DNA from 3 places in the Cytobacillus gottheilii genome. Region 1 is predicted to be linked to each of the others. Evidence: predicted binding sites of a transcription regulator. Region 1 holds the regulator's gene; each other region holds the start of a gene.
The links. The regulator CtsR, encoded in region 1, represses protease genes until heat stress. The targets are predictions, from matches to a motif close to ATGGTCAATAAAGGTCAAACA.
Positions count from the first base shown of each region.

Region 2: the regulator CtsR is predicted to act here: its motif matches at 7,660-7,680, upstream of clpP (ATP-dependent Clp endopeptidase proteolytic subunit ClpP).
Region 3: the regulator CtsR is predicted to act here: its motif matches at 2,445-2,465, upstream of J1899_RS08580 (ATP-dependent Clp protease ATP-binding subunit).

Region 1 is NZ_CP071709.1:100,791-110,771, reverse strand. It holds gene clpC (ATP-dependent protease ATP-binding subunit ClpC) at 1-2,156, opposite strand, end outside; gene mcsB (protein-arginine kinase McsB) at 2,173-3,240, opposite strand; gene mcsA (protein-arginine kinase activator protein McsA) at 3,242-3,790, opposite strand; gene J1899_RS00560 (CtsR family transcriptional regulator) at 3,813-4,274, opposite strand; rRNA gene rrf (5S ribosomal RNA) at 4,640-4,754, opposite strand; rRNA gene rrf (5S ribosomal RNA) at 5,064-5,180, opposite strand; rRNA gene J1899_RS00545 (23S ribosomal RNA) at 5,253-8,186, opposite strand; rRNA gene J1899_RS00540 (16S ribosomal RNA) at 8,378-9,927, opposite strand.
Region 2 is NZ_CP071709.1:3,916,125-3,926,105, reverse strand. It holds gene J1899_RS19575 (tetratricopeptide repeat protein) at 91-1,584, shown strand; gene trxB (thioredoxin-disulfide reductase) at 1,822-2,778, shown strand; gene J1899_RS19565 (NUDIX hydrolase) at 3,163-3,621, shown strand; gene rapZ (RNase adapter RapZ) at 3,662-4,555, shown strand; gene J1899_RS19555 (gluconeogenesis factor YvcK family protein) at 4,552-5,529, shown strand; gene whiA (DNA-binding protein WhiA) at 5,586-6,536, shown strand; gene J1899_RS19545 (HPr family phosphocarrier protein) at 6,561-6,818, shown strand; gene clpP (ATP-dependent Clp endopeptidase proteolytic subunit ClpP) at 6,977-7,573, opposite strand; tRNA gene J1899_RS19535 (tRNA-Arg) at 8,302-8,373, opposite strand; gene J1899_RS19530 (hypothetical protein) at 8,448-8,645, shown strand; cyclic di-GMP riboswitch class I at 8,768-8,862, opposite strand; gene rpoN (RNA polymerase factor sigma-54) at 9,039-9,981, shown strand, end outside.
Region 3 is NZ_CP071709.1:1,719,477-1,729,457, reverse strand. It holds gene J1899_RS08595 (CPBP family intramembrane glutamic endopeptidase) at 1-303, shown strand, start outside; gene J1899_RS08590 (hypothetical protein) at 409-1,119, shown strand; gene J1899_RS08585 (YkvI family membrane protein) at 1,193-2,245, opposite strand; gene J1899_RS08580 (ATP-dependent Clp protease ATP-binding subunit) at 2,510-4,645, shown strand; gene J1899_RS08575 (M3 family oligoendopeptidase) at 4,706-6,400, opposite strand; gene J1899_RS08570 (MarR family winged helix-turn-helix transcriptional regulator) at 6,730-7,170, opposite strand; gene J1899_RS08565 (ATP-binding protein) at 7,373-8,872, shown strand; gene J1899_RS08560 (ZIP family metal transporter) at 9,261-9,981, shown strand, end outside.

The sequences.
Region 1 (9,981 bases):
AGATGTTTCTTTTCTAGTGCGTGGAAAACAATGATTTCATCAATACGGTTCAGGAATTCTGGACGGAATGCTTTTTTCAGCTCCTCCATTACTTTTCCTTTCATATCTTTGTAATCCTGATCTCCTTCTTGAACATTGAAACCTACATATTTGTTGCGTTTTAGAGCTTCTGCTCCAACATTTGAAGTCATGATTAAGACTGTATTACGGAAATCAACCGTCCTGCCTTTTGAGTCTGTCAGTCTTCCGTCCTCTAATACTTGCAGAAGAATATTAAATACATCTGGGTGTGCTTTTTCAATTTCGTCGAGCAGGACAACAGAGTATGGCTTTCTGCGCACTTTTTCTGTCAGCTGGCCGCCCTCATCATAACCAACATAGCCTGGAGGAGAACCAACTAAACGAGAAGTCGAATGTTTCTCCATATACTCGGACATATCAATGCGGATCATTGCCTCTTCATCACCGAACATAGCCTCTGCCAGCGCTCTAGCCAATTCTGTTTTCCCTACTCCTGTTGGTCCAAGGAACACAAATGATCCGATTGGACGTTTAGGATCTTTTAATCCAGCACGTGCACGGCGTACAGCCTTAGAGATTGCTTTAACAGCTTCCTCTTGTCCAATGACACGGGAATGAAGAATTTCTTCTAAGTTAAGCAATTTTTGCGTTTCTGTTTCTGCCAGCTTAGATACTGGAATTCCTGTCCAGCTAGCAACAACATGTGCAATATCCTCAACGGTTACTTCGCTATTTTCTTTGCCCTGCTTTTCTTTCCAAGTTTTCTTGGTTTCTTCCAGCTGTTCGCGCAGGCGCTGTTCTGTATCACGCAATGATGCTGCTTTTTCAAATTCTTGGCTTTGTACGGCTGCATCCTTTTCTTTGCGGACATCTTCAAGCTTAACTTCAAGCTCCTTCAAGTTTGGAGGAGTCGTATAAGATCTCAATCTTACCTTTGAACCGGCTTCATCAATTAAATCAATTGCCTTATCTGGTAAGAAACGGTCAGAAATATAACGATCCGAAAATTTAACCGCTGCTTCAATCGCCTGATCTGAAATGGTTACACGGTGATGCGCCTCATAACGGTCTCTTAATCCTTTCAAGATTTGAACAGATTCATCGGACGTCGGCTCATCAACTGTAATCGGCTGGAAGCGGCGTTCAAGTGCTGCATCCTTTTCAATGTACTTGCGATATTCATCAAGCGTTGTAGCACCAATACATTGCAATTCACCACGCGCAAGGGATGGTTTTAATATATTTGAAGCATCAATGGCACCTTCTGCACCACCAGCACCAATCAAGGTGTGAAGTTCATCAATGAATAAGATGATGTTGCCGGCCTGGCGAATTTCATCCATTACTTTCTTCAATCTATCTTCAAATTCACCGCGGTATTTTGTCCCAGCAACAACAGTACCCATATCTAGAGTCATAACTCTTTTATCGCGCAGTGTCTCTGGCACTTCATTATTGATAATTTGCTGTGCTAATCCTTCAGCAATGGCTGTTTTACCAACCCCTGGTTCACCAATTAAAACAGGATTGTTTTTTGTACGACGGCTAAGTACTTCAATGACACGCTGAATTTCTTTACTGCGCCCAATAACAGGGTCAAGACTTCCTTCTCTTGCAATCGCAGTTAAATCTCTGGCTAATCCATCAAGAGTTGGTGTATTGGCATTTGCTGATGCACCGCCTTGATGGCCTCCAGATTCATTGCTTCCTAAAAGCTGAAGCACTTGCTGTCTCGCTTTATTTAAGCTGACGCCCAGGTTATTTAGTACACGTGCAGCAACACCTTCTCCTTCACGAATTAACCCAAGAAGAATATGTTCTGTCCCTACATAGGAGTGTCCCAGCTTTCTTGCTTCATCCATTGATAATTCAATTACTTTTTTTGCTCTTGGCGTATAATGCGGTGATTGTGAGACTTCCTGTCCTCGTCCAATTAAACTCTCTACCTCAGTCTGAATTTTCTCAGAACCTAGTCCTAGAGCATATAATGCCTTTGCCGCAATTCCCTCTCCTTCTCGAACCAAACCGAGCAGGATATGTTCTGTTCCAATATTATTATGTCCAAGGCGGATTGCTTCCTCTTGTGCTAATGCAAGTACCTTTTGCGCTCTTTCAGTAAATCGTCCGAACATCATATGATTATCCTCCCAACTATTTGCTTTCCATTTGTAATCTTTCCCGAATGAGTGTTGCTCTGCGGATATCTCTTTCCTGTGGTCTCAAAGGTCCGCCAGCATATTGCTGTAAAAAGCCCGGCTGAGTCAAAATCATAAGCTCATTTAAAATATTTTCAGATACATTTTCAATGTATCCCATATCAATGCCAAGGCGAACATCAGACAAACAGCGTGCCGCCTCTTTTGTTTCAATGATTCTGCAATTCAGGAGAGTCCCATATGAACGGAAAACTCTGTCTTCTAATTGTATGTTAGAAGTCTTTGCTAATGCTTCCCTTGCTGACCTTTCCTGTGAAATTAATTGACTGACAACACTTTTCAAGTCTTCGGCAATATCTTCTTCGGATTTACCTAACGTCATCTGATTTGAAACTTGAAAGATGTTCCCTAATGCTTCGCTGCCTTCCCCATAAATTCCTCTAACAACTAAACCAAGTTGATTAATTGCAGGGATAATTCGATTGATCTGCTGTGTTAATACAAGACCAGGCAAGTGCATCATAACAGAAGCACGAATACCGGTTCCTACATTGGTAGGACAGCTGGTTAGAAAACCAACCTTTTCATTAAAAGCATAATCAATTTCTTCCTCAAGCCAATTGTCAATTGTATTCGCCATCTGCAGTGCTTCTAATAACTGAAAACCTGGGTATAGACATTGAATGCGTATATGATCCTCTTCATTAATCATGATACTAATCTCTTCACTTTCTGATAGGAGACAAGCACCATGTGTAGAGTTTTCCGCTAAGTGCGGGCTAATTAAATGCTTCTCCATTAATACCCTTTTCTGCAGCGGCTGCAGTTCATCCATAAGCAGCAATTCCAAGTGTTTATCTTCTATTTCTCCAGGATGTTCTAAACGTTTTTTGACTTGATTAATAACGGCTTCAGCCTCATCCTTTTCAAACAATGTGGGAAATCTATATTGCTTAAGATTTCGAGCAAGCCGAATTCGAGAACTTAAGACTATGTCTGAATCCGGTCCCTCCGTACTCATCCAGGAGCTAATCGCCTGGTTAATAAAACGCTCCAACGACAAGTTATTCTCCCTCCTCATGAGCGGAATTCAGCTCTTTTTCTAACTTTCTTATCTCATCTCTAGTCAATGCTGCTTCTTCAAATTCCTCGTTCGCAATGTATTCTTTCATTTTCTGCTTGAGTTCTTCGATATTCTTTCGTAAATGGATACTTCCTCCGATTCTGGCGGGGATTTTTCCATTATGTGTTTCGTTTCCGCTATGAAGCCTTTTAAAAATAGGAGGAAGCTGTTCACTAAATGTTTCATAGCATTCTGCACAGCCAAACCTGCCAATCTTAATAAATTGCTTATATGTCATAGAGCAATTAGGGCATTGAATGACCTTTTCATTCTGAAAGGCATTTTGGCTGCTGCCCTGATAAGCTGGCTGTACATTAAGAAGTCCTGCCAAGAGATTATGAATGGAGTAGTTCTGTCCATTATTGAACATAAACATCTCCCCTTTTTCTGCCGCACATTTTTCACATAGCTGAAATTCTGCTTTTTCGCCATTTACTATTTTCGTAAAGTGCAAGGTAGCTGGTCTTTGATTGCATTCCTGACAAACCATTGGTTCCCCTCCAACCTGCTGTTTATTTATATTTCAAGGTTGTAAGCATTGCTTTTAACATACGTGCTCGAAGTTCATCTCTATAGGGCAGGTCTATATATAGTACCGATCGATCAATGACACTTAGCATGATTTTTGCTTCCCTTTTTGAGACAATTTCTTCTTCAACAAGTCTGTATATAACATTTTCAGCACTATTCTGGGCTATTCGTGAATCGATTATGGAGATTAGCTGATCAATTAAATGTGCGTAATCATAAGACTGCACCTTCATGATCCTTATATAACCTCCTCCTCCGCGTTTACTTTCCACCATATACCCTTTCTCGATTGTAAACCGAGTATTGATAACATAATTTATTTGAGAAGGTACGCATTGAAACTTGTCTGCAATCTCACTTCTTTTAATCTCAACAATCTCCTGCTCGCTCAAGTCTAAAACTTGTTTCAGGTAGTTTTCAATGATGTCCGATATATTTCTCACCCGGCCACCCCCTATCTGACTTTGACTATATTTGACTTATATTATACATGATCTATGTAATAGGTTGCAACGAACTAGCATTAAACATTTTCCCCTAAATTTTTGTTCTTCAAACCTCGAATTAGGAAGGAAAAGTTTGATTTTATTCTTTGAAGTTAAAATATTGGAATAATGTAATTTTTGCCGTGTTAAATATTCAAAGGGAATTAGGAGCTGTTTTTCAGAAAAGGGGGCAGCTCTACGTGGTTTTGGACTTAAGGTTAGATAAATTATTATAATTAAGCAGCACTTATTAATTAAAAAACAAAGATTTTAATTAAAAACTACAAAAAAAGCACATCCATACAGATGTACTTTTTCATGTTGCCCGGCAGCGTCCTACTCTCACAAGGGGACAGCCCCTAACTACCATTGGCGCTGAGAAGCTTAACTTCCGTGTTCGGGAGGGACGGGTGTGACCTTCTCGCTATCATCGTTCGGAAATCGATAACCTTCACATCTCTTCGTCATCTCACTCATCAAGGTCCTCACGTACCAACTACGTACGCTCCGGCCTTTCCTCAATCGATTCCTCGACCTGTTCGCTTCTCGCTTCCCTCACAGTTTGGTAAAAAGATAAGTTGAGCAAACTTACATTTTTAAGACTATACCTTGCGGCATTTTAGGTCCTTCCTCCAATGCCACTACATGCACTGGCTCTCCAATGTTTCTCGAAGTTAAACAGTCGTCTTCAATTTAGAATTTAAACTACAAAAAAAGCACATCCATACAGATGTACTTTTTCATGTTGCCCGGCAGCGTCCTACTCTCACAAGGGGACAGCCCCTAACTACCATTGGCGCTGAGAAGCTTAACTTCCGTGTTCGGGATGGGAACGGGTGTGACCTTCTCGCTATCGCCACCGGACTATTTAATTGAAGAAAGGTTATTCCTTCAAAACTAGATAATGTTAGAAGAAGAAAACAGTAATGCCATTGTGTGGTTAAGTCCTCGAACGATTAGTATCAGTCAGCTGCACGTGTCGCCACGCTTCCACCTCTGACCTATCAACCTGATCATCTTTCAGGGTTCTTACTAGCTTGACGCTATGGGAAATCTCATCTCGAGGGGGGCTTCATGCTTAGATGCTTTCAGCACTTATCCCTTCCGCACATAGCTACCCAGCGATGCCCTTGGCAGAACAACTGGTACACCAGCGGTGCGTCCATCCCGGTCCTCTCGTACTAAGGACAGCTCCTCTCAAATTTCCTGCGCCCACGACGGATAGGGACCGAACTGTCTCACGACGTTCTGAACCCAGCTCGCGTACCGCTTTAATGGGCGAACAGCCCAACCCTTGGGACCGACTACAGCCCCAGGATGCGATGAGCCGACATCGAGGTGCCAAACCTCCCCGTCGATGTGGACTCTTGGGGGAGATAAGCCTGTTATCCCCGGGGTAGCTTTTATCCGTTGAGCGATGGCCCTTCCATGCGGAACCACCGGATCACTAAGCCCGACTTTCGTCCCTGCTCGACTTGTAGGTCTCGCAGTCAAGCTCCCTTGTGCCTTTACACTCTACGAATGATTTCCAACCATTCTGAGGGAACCTTTGGGCGCCTCCGTTACTTTTTAGGAGGCGACCGCCCCAGTCAAACTGCCCACCTGACACTGTCTCCCGCCCCGATCAGGGGCGCGGGTTAGAATTTCAATACAGCCAGGGTAGTATCCCACCGACGCCTCCACCGAAGCTGGCGCTCCGGTTTCTCAGGCTCCTACCTATCCTGTACAAGCTGTACCAAAATTCAATATCAGGCTACAGTAAAGCTCCACGGGGTCTTTCCGTCCTGTCGCGGGTAACCTGCATCTTCACAGGTACTATAATTTCACCGAGTCTCTCGTTGAGACAGTGCCCAGATCGTTACGCCTTTCGTGCGGGTCGGAACTTACCCGACAAGGAATTTCGCTACCTTAGGACCGTTATAGTTACGGCCGCCGTTTACTGGGGCTTCGATTCAGAGCTTCGCTTGCGCTAACCCCTCCTCTTAACCTTCCAGCACCGGGCAGGCGTCAGCCCCTATACTTCGCCTTGCGGCTTCGCAGAGACCTGTGTTTTTGCTAAACAGTCGCCTGGGCCTATTCACTGCGGCTCATCAAGGCTTTAACACCCTAATGAGCACCCCTTCTCCCGAAGTTACGGGGTCATTTTGCCGAGTTCCTTAACGAGAGTTCTCTCGCTCACCTTAGGATTCTCTCCTCGCCTACCTGTGTCGGTTTGCGGTACGGGCACCTAATCCTCGCTAGAGGCTTTTCTTGGCAGTGTGGAATCAAGAACTTCGGTACTATATTTCCCTCGCCGTCACAGCTCAGCCGTATGCAAGCGGGATTTGCCTCACTTGCAGCCTAACTGCTTGGACGCGCTAATCCAACAGCGCGCTTACCCTATCCTCCTGCGTCCCCCCATCACTCAAACGGATTTTGGTGGTACAGGAATATCAACCTGTTGTCCATCGCCTACGCTTTTCAGCCTCGGCTTAGGTCCCGACTAACCCTGAGCGGACGAGCCTTCCTCAGGAAACCTTAGGCATTCGGTGGATGGGATTCTCACCCATCTTTCGCTACTCATACCGGCATTCTCACTTCTAAGCGCTCCACCAGTCCTTACGGTCTAGCTTCAACGCCCTTAGAACGCTCTCCTACCACGGACACCTAATGGTGTCCATCCACAGCTTCGGTGATACGTTTAGCCCCGGTACATTTTCGGCGCGGAGTCACTCGACCAGTGAGCTATTACGCACTCTTTAAATGGTGGCTGCTTCTAAGCCAACATCCTGGTTGTCTAAGCAACTCCACATCCTTTTCCACTTAACGTATACTTTGGGACCTTAGCTGGTGGTCTGGGCTGTTTCCCTCTTGACTACGGATCTTATCACTCGCAGTCTGACTCCCATGGATAAGTCTTTGGCATTCGGAGTTTGTCTGAATTCGGTAACCCGATGAGGGCCCCTAGTCCAAACAGTGCTCTACCTCCAAGACTCTTACTACATGAGGCTAGCCCTAAAGCTATTTCGGAGAGAACCAGCTATCTCCAAGTTCGATTGGAATTTCTCCGCTACCCACACCTCATCCCCGCACTTTTCAACGTGCGTGGGTTCGGTCCTCCATTCAGTGTTACCTGAACTTCAACCTGGACATGGGTAGATCACCTGGTTTCGGGTCTACGACCACATACTCATTCGCCCTATTCAGACTCGCTTTCGCTGCGGCTCCGTCTTATCAACTTAACCTTGCATGTAATCGTAACTCGCCGGTTCATTCTACAAAAGGCACGCCATCACCCGTAAATGGGCTCTGACTACTTGTAGGCACACGGTTTCAGGAACTATTTCACTCCCCTTCCGGGGTGCTTTTCACCTTTCCCTCACGGTACTGGTTCACTATCGGTCACTAGGGAGTATTTAGCCTTGGGAGATGGTCCTCCCTGCTTCCGACGGGATTTCTCGTGTCCCGCCGTACTCAGGATCCACTCTGGAGGGAACGAAGTTTCAACTACAGGGCTTTTACCTTCTCTGGCCGGCCTTTCCAGACCTGTTCACTTACCTCGCTCCTTTGTAACTCCGTGTAGAGTGTCCTACAACCCCAAGAGGCAAGCCTCTTGGTTTGGGCTAATCCCGTTTCGCTCGCCGCTACTCAGGGAATCGCGTTTGCTTTCTCTTCCTCCGGGTACTTAGATGTTTCAGTTCCCCGGGTCTGCCTTCAATACCCTATGTATTCAGGTAAAGATATCATCCCATTACGGATGATGGGTTCCCCCATTCGGAAATCTCCGGATCAAAGCTTACTTACAGCTCCCCGAAGCATATCGGTGTTAGTACCGTCCTTCATCGGCTCCTAGTGCCAAGGCATTCACCGTGCGCCCTTTCTAACTTAACCAGTGTTTATGGTTATGCTCTTACTTAAAATAAATAAGAGAGAAAAAACTAAGATGGCGATTACTTGGTAATCTTCTTCTATTGCATTATCTAGTTTTCAAGGAACAAGTTATAACGAGAGATTGCTCTCTCAAAACTGAACGAACAAATAAAGACGTCTTTTAATGAAGATAAACTTCATTTCATCCTTAGAAAGGAGGTGATCCAGCCGCACCTTCCGATACGGCTACCTTGTTACGACTTCACCCCAATCATCTGTCCCACCTTAGGCGGCTGGCTCCAAAAGGTTACCCCACCGACTTCGGGTGTTACAAACTCTCGTGGTGTGACGGGCGGTGTGTACAAGGCCCGGGAACGTATTCACCGCGGCATGCTGATCCGCGATTACTAGCGATTCCGGCTTCATGCAGGCGAGTTGCAGCCTGCAATCCGAACTGAGAATGGTTTTATGGGATTGGCTAAACCTCGCGGTCTTGCAGCCCTTTGTACCATCCATTGTAGCACGTGTGTAGCCCAGGTCATAAGGGGCATGATGATTTGACGTCATCCCCACCTTCCTCCGGTTTGTCACCGGCAGTCACCTTAGAGTGCCCAACTGAATGCTGGCAACTAAGATCAAGGGTTGCGCTCGTTGCGGGACTTAACCCAACATCTCACGACACGAGCTGACGACAACCATGCACCACCTGTCACTCTGTCCCCCGAAGGGGAACGTCCTATCTCTAGGAGTGTCAGAGGATGTCAAGACCTGGTAAGGTTCTTCGCGTTGCTTCGAATTAAACCACATGCTCCACCGCTTGTGCGGGCCCCCGTCAATTCCTTTGAGTTTCAGCCTTGCGGCCGTACTCCCCAGGCGGAGTGCTTAATGCGTTTGCTGCAGCACTAAAGGGCGGAAACCCTCTAACACTTAGCACTCATCGTTTACGGCGTGGACTACCAGGGTATCTAATCCTGTTCGCTCCCCACGCTTTCGCGCCTCAGCGTCAGTTACAGACCAGAGAGTCGCCTTCGCCACTGGTGTTCCTCCACATCTCTACGCATTTCACCGCTACACGTGGAATTCCACTCTCCTCTTCTGCACTCAAGTCCCCCAGTTTCCAATGACCCTCCACGGTTGAGCCGTGGGCTTTCACATCAGACTTAAAGGACCGCCTGCGCGCGCTTTACGCCCAATAATTCCGGACAACGCTTGCCACCTACGTATTACCGCGGCTGCTGGCACGTAGTTAGCCGTGGCTTTCTGGTTAGGTACCGTCAAGGTACCGGCAGTTACTCCGGTACTTGTTCTTCCCTAACAACAGAGTTTTACGATCCGAAAACCTTCATCACTCACGCGGCGTTGCTCCGTCAGACTTTCGTCCATTGCGGAAGATTCCCTACTGCTGCCTCCCGTAGGAGTCTGGGCCGTGTCTCAGTCCCAGTGTGGCCGATCACCCTCTCAGGTCGGCTACGCATCGTTGCCTTGGTGAGCCGTTACCTCACCAACTAGCTAATGCGCCGCGGGCCCATCTGTAAGTGATAGCCGAAACCATCTTTCAGCTTAAGGACATGAGTCCAAAAGCATTATCCGGTATTAGCTCCGGTTTCCCGAAGTTATCCCAGTCTTACAGGCAGGTTGCCCACGTGTTACTCACCCGTCCGCCGCTGACTTCAGGGAGCAAGCTCCCATCTGTCCGCTCGACTTGCATGTATTAGGCACGCCGCCAGCGTTCGTCCTGAGCCAGGATCAAACTCTCCAAGAAAGAGTTGATTAGCTCTTGTGTACATAATGTACATTGTTGATTCCGAAGAATCTT
Region 2 (9,981 bases), 710 kb from region 1:
CCCAAACCAAATTACATCCCCACAAGCCCTTCTCCTAATGCTTGTACATATGATATACTACTACAGTTAATATGTATGATGGAGGATTTCATGAGTAAAGACTCTAAAGCGAGACATCAGATGGGAAAGTTATTGTCGTTTAATCCTTCGGGTGAGTATTACTTTTCAAAAGGAGTAAAGGCTTATCATCGCAGGGATTTTTATAAAGCAACAAAGTATTTACAGCGTGCCATGCAGCTGGAGCCGGGTGAGCCGATGATTGTGTGTCAGCTTGCGATTGTTTATTCAGAGATGGGTGAGCATCAGCAGTCGAATCGTCTGCTTCATATGATTCTGGAAGAGCTGGATGAGGACATGAGTGAGTGTCATTATTTTTTAGCTAACAATTATGCTCATATGGGCTTTTTTAAGGATGCGTATCAGCATGCGAATCTTTATCTGGAGTTAAATGATGATGGGGAGTTTTCTGATGATACAGAGGATTTGCTTGATTTATTAACACTGGAGGCTGAGGAGAATGATGAGGATCTCTATGAGCAGGATGATCTGATTATTAAGCAGGAGCAGGCTAGGGAATTGCTGGAATCAGGCCATTTTCCTAAGGCGGTAGAAATCTTAACGTCTGTTATTGAAGATTATCCGGAATATTGGTCGGCTTACAATAATTTGGCGCTTGCGTATTTTTATTTAGGGGAAGTGCAGAAGGCTTCCGAAATTTTAAATAAAGTGCTGGAAGAGAATCCAGGGAATTTGCATGCGTTATGCAACAGGCTTGTTTTTGCCTTTTATCAGCGCAGTTTTACAGAGATCAAGCTGTTAAAAGAAACATTAAAGAAAATTAAGCCGATGTCTGCTGAGCATCAGTTTAAGCTTGGAGCAACGTTTGCGTTGACTGGAGAGTATGAAGCGGCGTTTCAATGGCTTCGGAAACTGCAGAAATCAGGTTTTGACGGTGATGGGCCATTTTATTATTGGCTGTCGTATGCGGCTTATTTTACCGGGAGAGAGGATATTGCCCGCTCTACTTGGAAAAAAGCAGTCGAAATGAATCCTGATAAAGAGGGCTTCGAGCCGTGGAACGAAGAGAAACAGGAGCAAAATGGTTTTGAAGATCATCCTTCTTCTATTCTAAAAAAGCTGAAGAGTGATTATAAAGAGGAAAGAATGTTTGCTCTATTCTTGATTTCGGTTTCGAGTAAGCGGGATGAACTGCTTTTATCGGAAGGAATTAAGAAAAACCATAAATTATCTGCGCTTGAACATGAGTATGTATCCTATATTACAACAGGTTCAGCGAAGAGCACAGCGGTTGGCGCACATGAAATTGCCCAGCTTTTATATGAAAATCATCATCCGATTGGCACAACGGAAGCAGGTCTTTATTTGCTGTGGTTTACTGTATTTATTGAAATGGAAAAAAACAGTGTACTTATTAAAAATAAGCTAGCCTGGGCAGCTGCACTTGAGTATGTTTGGAAAAAGATGCGCAGTGAAAAGGTTTCACAGGTACAATTGGCTGGACAGTATGGCATTTCCGTTTCTACTTTAGGAAAATACATCAAATTGGTAAATAATTTCCTTTAATGAGCAGATTTTTGGACGAAATCTGCTCTTTTTTATATGATTAAGAAAAATAATCAGCAGTGAAATTTACTGCCGAAAATGCTTGATATCAGCCATTTGGGCTGATTAAGAAACGTGCAAACCGATTTTTTATAGGATTATGTTAGATGGAGAAGATAATAAATGGGTATGGAAATAAGAAGCGCAGCATAAACTGCGGCTGGGTAATCTCCTGCACATTTTATATAAGGAGGAAGTATTGTGGCGGAAGAAAAAATTTATGATGTCATTATAGCTGGAGCTGGCCCTGCGGGAATGACGGCAGCTGTTTATACATCTCGTGCAAACCTGACGACTTTAATGTTAGAGCGCGGCGTTCCTGGCGGGCAAATGGCAAACACAGAAGAAGTAGAAAACTATCCTGGATTTGAACATATTCTTGGACCTGAGCTTTCTACGAAGATGTTTGATCATGCGAAGAAATTTGGCGCGGAATACGCATATGGCGATATTAAAGAAATTATTGATGGACGCGAATATAAAACAGTCATTGCAGGTTCAAAGCAATACAAAGCTCGTGCTGTAATTATTACAACTGGAGCAGAGTATAAAAAACTTGGCATTCCTGGAGAAAAAGAGCTTGGCGGACGCGGCGTTTCTTATTGCGCAGTATGTGACGGGGCATTCTTTAAAAACAAAGAGCTAGTCGTTGTCGGAGGAGGAGACTCTGCTGTTGAAGAGGGAGTTTATTTAACTCGTTTCGCAAGCAAAGTGACAATTGTTCACCGCCGTGATGAGCTTCGTGCACAAGCTATCTTGCAGCAGCGTGCATTTGACAATGACAAGATCGATTTCATCTGGAATCATACGGTAAAAGAGATCAATGAAAAAGACGGCAAAGTGGGCAGCGCAACACTTGTTTCCACTGTGGATGGCGAAGAACAAGAATTTAAAGCAGACGGTGTTTTCGTTTATATCGGTATGGTGCCTTTATCAAAGCCATTTGAAAGCCTTGGCATTACAAATGAAAATGGCTATATTGAAACAAACGAGCGCATGGAAACAAAAGTGCCTGGCATTTTTGCAGCAGGAGATATTCGTGAGAAAACATTGCGTCAAATCGTAACTGCGACAGGTGATGGAAGCATCGCTGCTCAAAGTGTTCAGCATTATGTTGAAGAACTGCAGGAGAGTTTTAAAGCAGAAGCAAAATAGTCTGTAGAATTTTGCTTAGTATAGACTTTACAAAAAGTCATTATGTTTTAACTGTGCTGTAACGTTAGTGAAACAAATTTCGGGTAATATAAGAATAGAAATTGACCCCCTTTTTAAGATATAAATCTTGTTGAGCACAGTGAGAGCTGGGCTCCTTTTTTTTGCGTTCAAATGATTTGGTATAAAATACAAATAAAAAGAAACCTTTGTCTAGAGCTGTCTGTTTTAGGACAAGACCGATTAGCTGAAATTGGATAAAAGCTGTGGCAGCGGCAGTCAATCGTTGTCGCTGTCCTGCAAACATAGTATAATATAAGGAATATAAAAACGGCATAACGTGGGCTTCGGGTAATGCGGCCCGGTCATAAAGGTCAGGTGAAAGTAGTGCAAAGAGTCACCAATTGTGTATTGTTAAAAGAGAATAAAGTGTTGCTTCTTCAAAAACCGAGACGCGGCTGGTGGGTTGCGCCTGGCGGAAAAATGGAGCCGGGAGAATCGGTTAGAGATTCTTGCATTAGAGAATTTCGGGAGGAAACAGGTATTTACTTGCGCAATCCGAATATAAAAGGCATTTTCACTTTTATTATGAAGGATGGCGATAAGGTGCTGTCTGAATGGATGATGTTCACCTTTATGGCGCAGGAATCTGATGGACTTAATGTGGATGAGTCTGAGGAAGGAAAACTTTCATGGCATAAGCTTGAGGAGATAAAAAATTTGCCGATGGCAGCTGGTGATTATCACATTTTGGACTACATGATTCATGGAAATGGTATGATTTACGGCACGTTTACGTATACACCAGATTTTGAACTGATCAGTTATAGGCTCGATCCTAGTTAATGTTCTATAAAAATCGAAGCAGTTTCGGGGGGAAATAATGATGAGTACGGGTTCAATAAATGAAACACAAATGGTTATTATTACAGGTATGTCTGGAGCAGGAAAAACAGTAGCAATTCAAAGCTTTGAAGATCTCGGGTTTTTCTGTGTTGATAACTTGCCCCCAACTCTTCTGCCAAAATTTCTTGAACTGATGAAGGAATCCGGGAATAAGATGAATAAGGTTGCGCTGGTAATGGACCTTCGCGGCCGTGAGTTTTTTGATCACCTTTTTAAAGCGTTAGACGAGCTGGCTGAAAAATCATGGGTCACACCTAAGATTCTTTTTTTAGACGCTGATGATTCGACGCTCGTAAGCAGGTATAAGGAAACAAGAAGGTCTCACCCATTGGCGCCATCAGGGCTGCCTCTTGAAGGCATTAAGCTTGAGCGGGAGCTGCTTGAAGAACTGAAGGGAAGAGCACAGCTTATTTATAAAACCTCTTCTATGAAGCCAAGGGAACTTCGTGAAAAAATACTAATGGAATTTTCAGTGAATAAAAAAACCATTTTTACTGTCAATGTCATGTCTTTTGGCTTTAAATATGGCCTTCCAATCGATGCGGATCTTGTGTTTGATGTTCGCTTTTTGCCTAACCCGCACTATATCGACCATATGCGTCCTAAAACAGGGTTAGATGAAGAGGTTTCAAGCTATGTGCTGAAATGGACTGAAACAACGAAATTTCTTGAAAAAGTGACTGAATTGCTGAATTTTATGCTTCCTCATTATAAAAGAGAAGGAAAATCACAGCTTGTCATTGCCATTGGCTGTACTGGCGGCCAGCACCGTTCTGTTGCGCTTGCTGAATATTTGGGCCACTTCTTTCAAGAAGACTATCATACGAAAATTACGCATCGTGACATTGAGAGGAGAAAGGAAAAGACAAAATGAACAGACAGCCGAGGATTGTCATCATTGGCGGCGGCACAGGACTGCCAGTTCTCTTAAGAGGATTGAAAAAGTATCCTGTTGATATTACAGCCATTGTAACCGTAGCTGATGATGGCGGCAGTTCAGGCAGGCTGAGAGATGATTTAAATATTCCGCCTCCTGGTGATATTCGCAATGTGTTAGCGGCGCTTTCTGATGTTGAACCGCTGATTGAGGAAATGTTTCAGCACCGATTTTCAACAAGCAATGAACTTGCAGGTCATTCATTAGGGAATTTAATATTGGCTGCCATGACATCGATTACAGGAAATTTTGTTCATGCCATTCAAGAGATGAGCAAAGTATTGAATGTACGAGGCAAAGTGCTTCCTGCGGCTAATCAGAGTGTGATTTTGAAAGCAGAGATGGAGGACGGCACGATTGTGTCAGGTGAGTCCAAAATTCCGTACTCTGGGAAAAAGATTAAGAGGGTTTTTCTTGAGCCTGAGCAAATCCACCCTTTGCCTGAATCGGTCCATGCTATAAGACAGGCGGATATGATTATTATTGGTCCAGGCAGTTTATATACAAGCATCCTGCCTAATCTGCTTGTGCCGAAGCTTGGCAATGAGGTGCGCCGTTCACGAGCAAAAAAAGTTTATATATGCAACTTAATGACTCAGGCTGGTGAAACTCATAATTACACAGCAAGTGATCATGTTAAAGCCATATATGATCATATGAATGCAGCATTTATGAATACCATTCTCGTTAACAAGGAGAATATACCGGCACACGTGCAGGAAAAATATATTGAAGAAATGGCGAAGCCTGTTTTTTACGATGTAGATCGGCTTCATGAGTTGGGACTTGAGGTAATACCAGGTGAGATCGTCAGCTATGAAGGCGGAATCATCCGCCATGATACACAGGAAGTGGCAGATATTCTTTATCATTTGCTTTTAGCTGAAACCAAAAAGCGTTTTGAAGCGTAGTATATACAGTGCCAATGTTTGAATCTAAAACATTGTGCCAGGTAGGGGGTGAAGGAATGTCTTTCGCTTCAGAAACAAAAAAAGAACTTACCAATATTGAAACAAAGGACTGCTGCAGTATATCAGAACTCTCTGCCTTAATCCGGATGAATGGCTCCTTATCCTTTTCCAATCGTAAATTGGTTGTTGACATACAGACGGAAAATGCAGCGATTGCCAGAAGAATCTATACGCTAATTAAAAAGAATTATAGTGTTCAGGTAGAGCTACTTGTTCGTAAAAAAATGAGATTAAAGAAAAACAATGTCTATATTGTCCGTCTTGCTGAAGGGGCAAGTACAATCCTGGATGATTTAAAGATCTTAAGTGAAGGCTTTGTTTTTACACATGATATCGCCCAGGAGCTTGTAAAAAAGAAATGCTGTAAGCGTTCTTACCTTCGCGGAGCTTTTCTTGCCGGCGGTTCTGTCAACAATCCGGAAACATCGTCGTATCACCTTGAAATTGCCTCTTTATATAAGGAACACAATGATGCATTATGCGAGCTTATGAACACATTTGGCTTAAATAGCAAAACACTGGAACGAAAAAAAGGCTTTATTACGTATTTAAAAGAAGCAGAAAAAATAACCGAATTCTTAAATATTATTGGCGCTCATGCTGCTTTGCTGCGGTTTGAGGATATCAGGATTGTCCGTGATATGCGAAACTCGGTTAACCGTCTTGTAAATTGTGAAACTGCGAACTTGAACAAAACGATTGGTGCAGCACTGCGCCAAGTCGAAAACATAAAATATATTGAACAAACGGTAGGGCTGCAAATCCTTCCAGATAAATTACGGGAAATTGCAGAACTGCGTGTAGCTTATCAGGATGTAACTTTAAAAGAGCTTGGGGAAATGGTGTCTGGCGGAAATATCAGCAAATCAGGCATTAATCACCGACTTCGTAAAATTGATGAAATTGCAGAAAAGCTAAAAGCGGGTGATATTACAATCCCCCAGTAGCGAGCAATAGGAGGATTGATTTTTATGGTGGAGAAACAGGTTGAGGTAAAATTAAAAACAGGCTTACAGGCACGGCCAGCGGCATTATTCGTTCAGGAAGCAAATCGTTTTTCATCTGATATTTTCTTAGAACGAGATGGAAAAAAGGTAAATGCGAAAAGTATAATGGGCTTAATGAGCCTGGCTGTCAGCACGGGTGCCACAATCACATTAATGGCAAGCGGCAGTGATGAACAAGAAGCGCTAGAGCAATTGGCTAAATACATTCAACAAGAACAATAGAAAGAAAGGGCACATTCTTTGGAATGTGTCCTTTTTGCATTTTGTATTCCAAAAATATAACTAGCAGCAGAGGAGTAGATTCACTCAGCTGCCTATTTATGAATCTAATTTGAGGAACAAAAAAAGTGAGGCACATGTTAGTGCCTCACTCTGAAACATTATTTTGCTTCGTTTGGATTGCGGGAAATGATTTTGTCGATCAAGCCGTACTCTAATGCTCTTTCAGCTGTCATAAAGTTATCGCGATCTGTATCCTTTGCAATCACTTCAAGCGGCTGACCAGTGCGCTCTGCAAGAATCGTATTTAATTTTTCGCGAAGGAAAAGAATCCGTTTTGCAGCAATTTCAATTTCAGTTGCCTGCCCTTGAGCACCGCCAAGTGGCTGGTGAATCATTACTTCACTGTTTGGAAGTGCAAAGCGTTTTCCTTTTTCACCGGCAGCAAGAAGGAAGGCACCCATTGAAGCAGCCATACCTGTGCAGATTGTAGAAACGCTTGGCTTGATGTATTGCATTGTATCGTAAATCGCCATACCAGCCGTGATGCTTCCGCCTGGAGAGTTGATGTATAATGTAATATCTTTCTCAGGATTTTCAGCCTCTAAGAATAGCAATTGAGCTACAATTGAGTTGGCAACATTATCATCGATTGCACTGCCAAGCATAATAATACGGTCTTTTAAAAGGCGGGAGTAAATATCATAAGCACGTTCCCCGCGGTTTGTTTGTTCGATAACTGTAGGGATTAAATTCATTCTAATTCCTCCTTTAAAATTAAGGGATAGTGCAGACTTCATTCTGTAAGACATACACCATTTTTATGTAGTTTCATCATACACTAATGGTCAATAAAGGTCAAAAGAATCGCACCTTCAGGGAAGCGAAATCGTTCGACAGATTTTGATTGACCTATTTCTAAATACTTTTTGTGAACATTCCACTTTATATTTTACCCAACCTGCATATTTTTAACACCTTGTGGGAAAATAAAAAATTGCTTTATTATATGTGGCTGTTGAACGTGGGTATATTTTGGGAGTAAGGAATAAAGTAACCGTAGATTAAGTATGCGGTCTTTAAAGAGGCTGAGACAAAAAAAACGTAATTAATCTTTCTAAAACACGAATATTCAATTTCTTGATTTGGGTATTTAAACAAGTCCGTTCCTTTGCGCTGCGGACCCTCGCTTTCCGTGGGGAGGAAGCTGAGCCTCCTCGGAGCAAGCTCCTCCGGGGTCTCACCTTTTCCTCTATTGCCCACAGGAGTCGAGTGTCCTCCGCTCCATTTCACTCATGTTAATAAAATATATCTTATAATCATAAAAAAACCGAATGATTAGATAGATTACCTAACCATTCGGTTCTATGAGAGTGTTAAATACTAAAAAAAGAACAAAAAACAAAGGTTTTTCGAAGTAGTTGGACAAAAGTCGGACAGACAATTGCCAAAACCACCGAAAAACCTTTGTTAATCATGTGTTTTACACCCTCGGAGGGAATCGAACCCCCATCTCAAGAACCGGAATCTTACGTGCTATCCGTTGCACCACGAGGGCAGAGTATCAAGTGCTGTAAACGCTCCAATTCCTTAAGCGTTACGAATACTAATTATAGGATAATATGATCAACAATGCAACAATCTTTTAGCGTGTCTACGAGTTTGCTGGAATTGAGCCGAAAGAAAGTGGCAGAAATCAAAAATGCCGGTCCATCATTCAATGATGGATCGGCATGCTCGACAGGTGATAACTTCATTCTTTCTGAACTGAATCTTCTTGAAATCGTTCTTGGTGAAAGTCGTAAAGACATTGTACTTGTGTCCGCATAAGCATGTGTGCTGGTCCTTGACGACGTGTCTAGTTTCTTTGTCTTTGCTGAGTACTGTTGGAAAAATCATTGTTCACCCTTCTTAAAGTTGTATTAGGCAAATTAAAAAGGAATGATCGACTTATATGCAACCCGGCTGCCATGGCATGTGTACAAGCACATACTTTAGGCCCGTGGCTTTGCGTCTTTTACTTTCGTAAAATTTGCCCAATGGAATAATACCATAAAATGAAAGATAAATCATTTAAAAATTTTGATTTGTAACAAAATAGAAATAAAGGCAACTATTGCAGACTTAGAGTTAAACCGTTTTTAAGTGCTTTTCTGCTAACAGAATTTCTCCATACAATAATCATTCATCTTACGGTAAAATAGGAGTGAAGGGGGAAGCAGTATGGATTTAAAAGTAGGTTTATGGCAGCAGCAAACCTTGAAGTTAGCGATGACTCAAGAGCTAAAGCAGTCTATTGAGCTATTGCAGTTTAATTCCCAGGAGCTCACTGCCTTCCTGGAAGAGAAGGCTTTGGAAAATCCCCTGATGGAACTAAACTCAAACTTTGTGAAAACAATGGATCCCCGTGCACAGCAAATAAAAAAATCAAAGCTTAAACAAAATCAAGATAAAGAGAATTGGATTGAACAGCTTGCTGTTAGTGTTCAGCAATTGGATGATTATCTGATTCAGCAGCTTCCGACCCATCTGACAGAACCGGAGAAAAAAATCATTCTTCATTTTATATATAGCCTTGATGAAAACGGTTACTTATATAATATCGATTTGCCGCAGGTTGCTCAGCTTTATGGAGCTGAAGCAGAAACTGTTGAAGAACAGCTCGACCTCCTGCAGCATTTAGAACCGGCAGGGATTGGTGCGCGCAGTTTGCAGGAATGTTTATTATTGCAGCTGGAGCGTCTTGTGCCAGTCAACGAAATGGCTGAAGAAATTATCCGCCAGCAGTTTCAGCTGTTTGCAGATAAAAAGTGGAAACCATTAGCGAAGGAAATCAAAGCAGATATAAAGGAAATTCAAGCAGTCTATGATCTGGTGCAAACGTTAAATCCGAAACCGGGAGCAAGCTTTGCCTCCGAAAAGCCAGCATATATCATACCTGATGTCATCGTGTATTCAGAACAAAATGGACTACACGTCCAGCTTTATGATGAAAGCATACCTAGTATTTCCTATAATGAAGGATATGCAAAGAAACTTCTTAGTGCAGGTGATCAGCAGGTGGGACGTTACCTGCAGAACCGGCAGCAGGATTACCAATGGATTAAACGCTCAATTGAACAAAGGAAAGAAACAATTTTAAAAGTTACAAAAAAGATCGCAGAGC
Region 3 (9,981 bases), 1.6 Mb from region 1:
GCCAACCTTTGGCACTATATTATTATGCTGCTTATTATCGTTCCTGGTGAGGAACTATTTTGGAGAGGTTTTGTTCAAAAAAGGCTAATGCGCTTTGCCGGAGTCTTTCCCAGTATTCTAATCGCATCGCTGCTTTATGCTTCTGTTTCTCTCTATTCTGGTGAAATTATTCTGCCTTTAGCAGCATTAATTGGCGGCTTGTTTTGGGGAATTTTATATGTGTGGAAACGCAGTATTCCAATGCTCATTGTCTCACATTTAATATTTGATGTATTTTTATTTTTATTATTTCCACTCGTATAAGTTAAGGATTTTCTGCAAAATATCGTTTTTTTTGTAACCTTATATAAAAAAAAACGTCATATTTAGTAGAACATATAATTACGACACTAGGAGGACTTACAACCAATGAAACCATTAAAGCTTCTATTTATGAGTGTATTGTTTGCTCTATTACTTGCAGGCTGCGGCACCGCAGATCAGGCAGAAGAACCTGACAATAGTGCAGCAGATACGAATACGGAAACAGAAGAACATCAAGACCATACAGATAGCACACAAGGCGATGATGCATCTGATGATTCAGAAGCAGATGAACCTGTAGAGGATTCAAGCGAAAATGACAGTGACCAAGCAAACGAAAACGACCAAAGCATTCGAGTAATGGAACAAAATCTTCAATATGAGCAAGATGGAGAAATGAAAGAAGAAACTGCATTTCTTACCAAAAGCGATAACATGGCTTATTCCCTATATGTATTGCCTGAGTATGAGCTGACAGGTGAAGAGCCAAATAAAGATGTTCTTTATTTTAAAGAAGATGATCTGCATTTTATGAGAATTGAGCTTATTCCTGAAGGCCAGGAAGAAGCTATGCTCGAGGAAAATACAATTGCCCAGCTTGAAGCTGTCAGTGAAGATGTACAATCAGTAGAGCTGCCTCAGGAAGATGCCTTCCAAAACGCAAAAGGCTTTGCAGCAGATAATGGTGAAGATGCTGTTTCAGCTTATATTGTTCACAATGATCAAGCTGACTTTAAAATTTCGATTTACTCCAAAACTGGTGCTCAGCATCAAGATGCCTTTTTAAAAATGGCTGCAACAATCATGGAAGACTAATATTAGCACGTTAACTTAATAATACGGCAAAAAGGTCATATCCTCTTGGATGTGACCTTTTCTTTTCTTTCTCTTAGCTCCCTTTATGATCTCCGCGGAAAGGTTTCATCCATAAAACAATAATAAAACCAAGGCTCACATATCCAAACAGTGGATACATATAAGAAAGTAAAGTCCCATAATTAATCATACTTGCAATATAACTGATTATAAAAATAAAAGAGACAGTTATGATCGCCGGCATATTGATATATTGCCTAATTTGTCTCTCTAAGCCAAAAGCATTTCCAACAACAGATGTTAGAATTTCACCGTAAATAACAAATACGAAAATCCAATAAAACGAAGCAGCCAATGTTTTCATCACAACTGCCATAGGAATATTATAAGATTCTAAATCGGGAAGCATGACCAAGGCAGCATGACTGGATAGAAGAATTACTGTTAGTGCCGCACCTCCCAAAATGCCTCCCCATTTAATACTGCTATCATCTTTAATATCAGAAGCAACAGGAACTAGCACTGCTTGAGAAAGCGCTAAATTTAGAGCTGTATATGAGAAAGGAGCAATCACTGCCTTCCAGCCGTCATCAGCATATGGAATGTATACGAGATTTCCCCAAAAGTCAGGCAGCTGCATGGAAAATAACATCAGCATAAAGCTAAAAGCAATCATCATCGGTACCACGAGTACGTTAATTGCGAATAACCCTTTAATCCCACGTACAATGGTCAGCAATGAAATGGCAATCGTGATGAGGACACCGATATTTTTTGGTATACCGAGCTGTTCTTCAAATACTGCACCTGCTCCCGATAACATAACTGCACATACACCTAGTAGCATGATTAGCATAAAAACATTTAAAAATGAACCTAATACTCTGCCAAACAAGTATTCGTTTAATTCCTGATATGATTTTGCTTGGATACGAGCCGCAATCCGCATCATTTTAGAGCCCATAAAAATAAAAATATATCCGCTCATTAAAATTCCTATTAAGCCAAATAAGCCGAACCGTGAGAAAAACTCAACGATCTCTCTCCCTGTAGCAAACCCCGCACCAACGACTGTTCCAACATATACAGCAGCTATTTGAAAGGCAGCAGCCCAATTTGTTTTCACAAGAATCTCTCCCTTCCTATTCAAATATATGTTGAAAGGGACAAACAATGACGAGCATTTCTTCCTATGTTAAGAATATCTGCTCTCCCCTACTGTACATTCTTTGTAATCTTCAACTACGTCACATATACAAGGCAGGAGCGCTTTAATACAAACGCCAAGTAACTGCATGAAATAAATACCAGAATCAAAATGCTTGAAAGTCAGTAAAGGTCAAATTATAATAAAGTCAAAGATAGTCAAAGTCAAAAGGGGGAACTTATTATGAACTGTCAAAAATGTCAGCAAAACACAGCATCCATTCAAATGGTGTACCGGGTAAATGGAAATAAAACAAAGCTTCAGTTATGCCATAGCTGTTATGAAGCTGAAAAACAAAAGGCACTCCCTGCTTTTGGTCCATCATCACAATATTTTTCAGGATTTAACGGGATGCCTATAGATTCATTATTTAATCAAATGAAGAAAAATGAAAATATATCTGATACACAAAAAGCTAGCCGCCAGCAAAACAGGAGCGGTTTTATTGATCAAATGGGACGAAACTTGACTCATATGGCAAAGGCAGGACTTATTGATCCGGTCATTGGCCGAGATGAAGAAATTAAACGAGTAATAGAAATCCTCAATCGCCGCACCAAAAACAACCCAGTTTTAATTGGAGAGCCTGGTGTTGGGAAAACTGCCATTGCTGAAGGTCTTGCACTGAAAATCGCTAATGGAGAAGTTCCTAAAAAACTAGAAGGTAAAGAGGTTTACTTGCTTGATGTTGCTTCTCTTGTCTCTAATACAGGAATTAGAGGACAATTTGAAGAAAGAATGAAAAAGCTAATTCAAGAGGTTCAGCACCGTAAAAATATCATTTTATTCATTGATGAGCTCCACCTCTTAGTCGGTGCAGGATCTGCAGAAGGCTCAATGGATGCCGGCAATATTCTGAAACCTTCCCTTGCAAGAGGAGAACTGCAGCTAGTTGGTGCAACTACATTAAAAGAATATCGAACAATTGAAAAGGATGCAGCCTTAGAACGAAGATTTCAGCCTGTTCATGTAAAAGAGCCATCCATTGAAGAAGCCATATCGATTTTACAAGGATTAAAAGCAAAATATGAAGAATATCATGAAGTAACATTTAGCCAAGAAGCCATTGAGGCATGTGTCCGTTTGTCACAACGCTATATTCAGGACCGTTTCCTTCCAGATAAAGCCATTGATTTAATGGACGAGGCTGGTTCTAAACTCAACCTTGAATTAAAACACCAGCCACATGAAGATCTGGAAACACAGTTAAAAGAAATTCATATGCGTAAGGAACAGGTTTTAAAAGAGGAAAATTATGAAGAAGCCGCCAAACTTCGAGAGGAAGAGCTACAACTCGAGAAGAAGCTCAATGACCCAGCTAAACCTGAAAAGTTAACAGTTGATTTGTTATTGATCCAGCAAATTATTGAGCAAAAAACCGGCATTCCAGTCGGACAGTTATTAGACGATGATAAGTCTAAGATGCAAAATCTAGAACATAACTTAACGAAAAAAGTTATTGGTCAAAAAGAAGCTGTCACTAAAGTAGCAAAGGCAATCCGCCGCAGCCGTGCTGGTCTTAAACCTAAGAACCGTCCAATTGGCTCATTCTTATTTGTTGGACCAACAGGGGTTGGGAAAACAGAACTGACTAAAACCCTTGCTGAAGTGCTTTTTGGAACGAAAGAAAGCATGATTCGTCTTGATATGAGTGAATTCATGGAAAAACATAGTGTTTCAAAAATTATAGGTTCACCTCCAGGCTATGTCGGATATGAGGAAGCTGGACAGCTTACTGAAAAAGTGCGCCGCAATCCATATAGCATTATTCTCCTTGATGAAATCGAGAAAGCTCATCCTGATGTTCAGCATATGTTCCTGCAAATACTTGAAGATGGACGATTAACAGACAGTCAGGGCAGAACGGTCAGCTTCAAGGATAGCGTCATTATTATGACGAGTAACGCTGGTATCGGCCATAAAGAAACAAAGGTTGGTTTTGGCGCACAATCAGCTGTAAATGAAGCAACTATTTTAGATTCTTTAGGAGGATTTTTCAAGCCTGAGTTTTTAAACCGCTTTGATAGCATTATTGAATTTAAATCCTTACTGCCTGAAGATTTATTGAAAATAACTGATATCCTTCTTGCTGATCTAATTCATTCATTAAAAGAACAGCAAATAGAACTGCAAATTGATGACACTGTGAAAGTAAAGCTGGCAGAATTAGGCTATGATCCTAAGTTTGGGGCACGTCCGCTCAGAAGAGTGATTCAAGATCAGCTCGAAGATGTAATTGCCGACTTTATCATTGACCAGGAAGATTGCAAACGTCTGTATGCTGCTCTTGAGAATGATAAAATCGTGATTACAGCTTAAACATTTCTTTTTATACTAATAAGGGCAGGCGCCATAAATAGCGCCTGCCCATTTCATTTCTTACAAAGCTTTATCGTCCACTGCAGATAGCCATTGATCAATTTCACTAACAACTGATTGAACACAGCCATCCTCAAATGGAGAGATTAAATTTGCCTCTTTCACAAGACCTGTGAATGGAAGGCTACCGCCCAGTTTGCAAAGATGTAAATAATCTTTCCAGGCTTTTTCATGGTTTTCTCGTGATCGTTTCCAGAATTGGAAGGCACAAATTTGTGCGAGTGTATAATCAATATAATAGAAAGGCGAATTATATATATGACCCTGACGCTGCCAGAAGCCGCCGTTCTCTAAATATTCATTTCCATCATAATCTCGATGAGGCATATACTTCTTCTCAATTTCTCTCCAAGCATGCTTTCGCTCTTCTGGTGTCGCTTTATAGTTTTCGTAAACCCAATGCTGAAATTCATCAACTGCAACACCATATGGCAGGAACAATAAGCTTGAGCTTAAATGTGAAAACTTATATTTATCTGTATCCTCTTGAAAGAAATTCTCCATCCACGGCCATGTAAAAAACTCCATGCTCATTGAATGAATTTCAGCTGCTTCATAGGTTGGCCAATTATATTCCGGAATCTCAAAATGACTGCTTTCGTAAACCTGGAATGCGTGACCTGCTTCATGTGTAAGTACATCTATATCTCCAGAAGTTCCATTAAAGTTAGAGAAAATAAATGGCGCCTTGTAGTTTTCAATATATGAACAATAGCCTCCGCCAGCTTTCCCTTTTTTCGCAACAAGGTCCATTAAACCGTTTTCGTTCATAAAAGCGAAGAATTTACCTGTTTCTTCTGAAAGCTCATCATACATCTTTTGTCCATTGGCCACAATCCAATCTGGATCACCTTTTGGAACAGCATTGCCTGTGCTGAAAACAAATCCCTCATCATAATATTTAAGCTGATCAACACCAATTCGTTCGCGCTGGCGCTCTTTTAACTTGGTAGCAAGCGGTACAATGTATTCCTTGATCTGGTCACGAAAGTTCTTTACCATTTCCGCATTATAATCCGTTCGATACATGCGGTGATATCCTAATTCTACAAAGTTTTTATAGCCAAGTTTATGAGCAATCTCTGTCCGCAGCTGCACGAGTTCATCATAAATCCTGTCAAGTTCCTGTTCGATCCCACCCAGAAAACCAAACTTTGCTTCACTTGCCTTTTTCCGCATTTCACGATCTGTTGACTCTGTATACGGATCTAGTTGAGCAAGGGTTCTTTCTTCTCCCTCAAAATCAATTTTGGCAGAGGCAATAAGCTTTGTATATTCAGATGATAATTTGTTCTCTTTCTGCAAGTAGGAGACAATTTCAGGTGAGAACACTTTTAACTGAGCATCTGCCAGATCAAATAGCTGATTCCCCCATTTTTTCTCGAGCTCACCTCTGAAAGGTGAATTTACTAAAGCCTCATAATACTTTGTAATATGTCCTTCAATCTGCGGCTGAACTTCATCCATAAATTCTTGCTCAGCCTTATAAAACTCATCATTTGTATCAATTGAGTGCCGAATATACGTCAAATTAGACATCGTGCCCAGATCATTCCGAATTGTATTGAAATCCGTCATCGCTTTATTCTGCTCTTCAATTGATGCAGCATTTTTAAATTGTTCTATTGCAGCTTCTAATTTCTTTCCTGCATCCTCAATATCCGGCCGAACATACTTATAATCTTCAAATCTCACTTTTAAGCACCCCTTTATCATTTTAAAAATTCTGAATGTTAAGCTGGTTCTGAGACAGTAATTTGGTTACTTACCCGCTAGTCTCCTATATGTAATGTAGAGTTCTTTGTCTTTGATCTCTATCCTACAGCATAATTTATTTCGACAGCAGCAGTGAAATTCCTTTATTATTACCTTTTTTCTTGTTCTAAATATTCGCCTAACGTTCTAGATCGCTATGATTCTATTATTTTTAGTTAATTCCCAATTTTTTATTCAATCCAACGTTTTCCTGCTAAAATAAAAGTAAAAAACGAGCCCGTCTTCCTGACTGAGCTCGCCATCGATAATTAATACTTTCCAACTGAAAGTCCTACGCGCTTAAGCAGCTCAATAGCACTTTCTTTTTCTTCTTCACTCAAAACAGACATAATCTCATGTATTTTCTGCTCATGCTCAGGAAAGATGCTTTCAATAAATTCTTTCCCTTTCTCGGTAATTTGTGCAAAAGTTACTCGTCGGTCATTAGGACAAGCAACTCTTCTTAAATAATCCTTTTGCTCGAGCTTATCCACAACATAAGTTATGCTGCCGCTCGCCAATAAGATCTTTCCGCCAATTTGCTGAAGAGGCTGGTCGCCTTTATGGTATAAAAGTTCCAAAACGGCAAATTCAGTCGGATTCAAACCATATGTTTGTATTCTTTTATTTACCTGCTCATTAATTGAACGGTATGCTCTTGAAAGAACAATAAATAACTTCAGCGATTGGCTTATATTCTCAGAACTCATTTACTCCAATCCTTTACAAATTAATAGACAAAATTTCTTGAAATCAAAATAATTATAAGGAAGCAAGTTCTGCATGTCAATTTACTGAACCTGATTCATCGGACTTTTTACTTAGTTGTAAGCCTTTCTATTTCATTCAGCGTAATCGTCCAAAAAATGGTATAATAAAAAATGAAAATCTATGAAAGTTCGGAGTAAGCATATGACGAATAAATATCAGAATATCGCCATTTATTGTCTTATCGTATTATTGCCCACATTGATCGGTGTTCTATATTCTTTATACCAGTCAGCAGATGAGGAATACCATAATAGGCAGGAAGACACCTATTGGATTGCATCTGTTCATCAGAAAAGCTGGGATCAATTTATCTCAGAGACGTTTACTATGTTAGAAATTTTATCCGTATCGATTAGAACTGATCAATCTGCAGATCAACTGGAGAATCTTTTACAGGAAGCTCATCGAATGGATCCCCGTTATGGAGGGATCTACTTGCTCAATAAAAATGGAACCATTATTACAGGCTCAAATTCATACTTAGAAAATGCAGATCTATCAGAAACAGAATATATTAAAGAAATTACCAAAACAAAAGACATAATCATTTCCAATAAAGAAGAAAAATTAATAAATGGACAGAAGGTAATTGGAGTTGGGAAACCCATTTTCTCTGAGAATGGGGAGATAGATGCCATTCTTATCGCACATCTGCGTAGTGATTATATGGAAAATATTATGAAGGTATTAACTCCAAATACAAGCTTAGCTTTATTAAATGCAGAGGAAGAACTTATTTTCGATATTCAATCAAAGAAAGAATTTTCACAGGAAAAGCTTTCTGTTCCCCTTGAAAGCCTGCCATGGGAATTAGAAGTGAAAATGCCAAGCAAAGATACAGATCATATTTATAAACAAGTAATGACCTCCCTGGCAAAATATCTTATTATTACTCATATCATTTTTGTCTTTATTCAGTACTTTATGCTTAAAAGACAGGCTCAGCAAGAAAAGAAAGAAAATGAGCTGCAGAAATTGGAGCTTGTGGGGACTCTTGCAGCAAGTACCGCTCACGAAATTCGCAATCCTCTAACCGGCATAAAAGGACTTGTTCAATTACTAAGTGAAAAATATACAAACTCTACCGACCAATATTATTTTTCAGTCATTAATGATGAGATTAATAGAATTAATGAGATCGTCAGTGAGTTTCTAATTCTCGGGAAACCAACAGCACAAAAAAATGAAATAATGGATTTAAAGCAAATTATTAAAACCCTTGATCCTTTAATTCGTTCTGAAGCTCTTATGAACCGAATAAGTTATCAGTGTGAGCTTCCGAATCAGCCTATATATGTGGTAGGTACAAACGATCAAATGAAGCAAGTCATTTTAAATATCACTAAAAATGCATTTGAATCAATGGAAGCTGGGGGTAGTTTGACCATTAAATTATCTGCCAAGAACAGTAAATGCCAAATTAAAATCATTGATACAGGCATGGGCATATCTGAACAAGCAATTAAAAAAATCTTTCAGCCTTTTTATACATCAAAGGATATGGGTACTGGACTTGGTCTCGTCGTTTGCAGAAGGATTATTGAATCATTTGGAGGCGAAATCTTCATAACCAGTAAAGAGAACTATGGCACTCAGGTTGATATCTTTCTTCCGAAGAAGGAAACTCCCTCTGATGTCTAACGAATTGAAGCAGAGCAAAAGCAGCTCTGCTTTTTTTTTCACCATCATGCATTCATTTGCATATGATTTCATTAAGTTTTCAAGCCCTTCCTTCAATAATGCTGTGCCAATGCATTTATAAAGGAAGGTAATGGAAACATAAAGTTATTTGATTGTTATTGTAACCGGTGAATTTTAGTTTCTCCAATCTTCTGTCCTTGTATTGTTTTTACTGATTTGTGAGAGCAGATGTTTTGATTGCTCTTTTCTTTTGAGGATATTATGATAAAAGAATCCTGCACATTTCTAATGCACGTTTATGATTTAATCAACACTGAAAATTATCTTAATATTCTTTTTCTCATTTTTCACATTAAATACCTTTGACACAAAAGGAGAGGTGAATTAAATGACTGAAGTCATCTTTGGAAGTGTACTCTCCGCATTATCAACAGGAGCTGGGGCCTTTATTATTCTGTTTATGCGCGGTTCAGTAACACATCGCTGGCGTGACGTATTGCTTGCATTCACAGCAGGCATTATGATGGCTGCTTCTACTATGGGGCTTATACCTGAAGCACTTAGTCTAGGGGGCTTTTTACCGTTGGCAATTGGAATCATTTTAGGTGTCTTTACATTGACATTACTTGAAAAAAGGATTCCTCATATTGATTTAGAGCATTCAAAAAGCGGTATCGAATTCGATGAAAAAGCACTGCTCATTATCTCGGCTATCACCCTTCACAATATTCCTGAGGGATTATCAGTAGGTGTAAGTTATGCATCAAGCACAGAAGATACCGGAAACTTGATTGCATTTGCCATTGGCCTGCAGAATGCACCAGAAGGTTTTCTTGTTGCATTGTTTCTAGTAAATCAAAAAATCAGTAAGTTAAAAGCGTTTATTATTGCGACATTAACAGGAGCGATTGAAATTGTATCTGGCTTGTTAGGCTTTTTCCTTACCGCTTATGTTGCCAACCTCGTTCCTTATGGGTTAGCGTTTGCAGCAGGTGCCATGCTATTTATCATTTATAAAGAACTTATACCGGAAAGTCATGGAGATGGGAATGAGACCACTTCCACCTATTCCTTTATCACTGGACTTTTATTTATGATTTTATTAATAC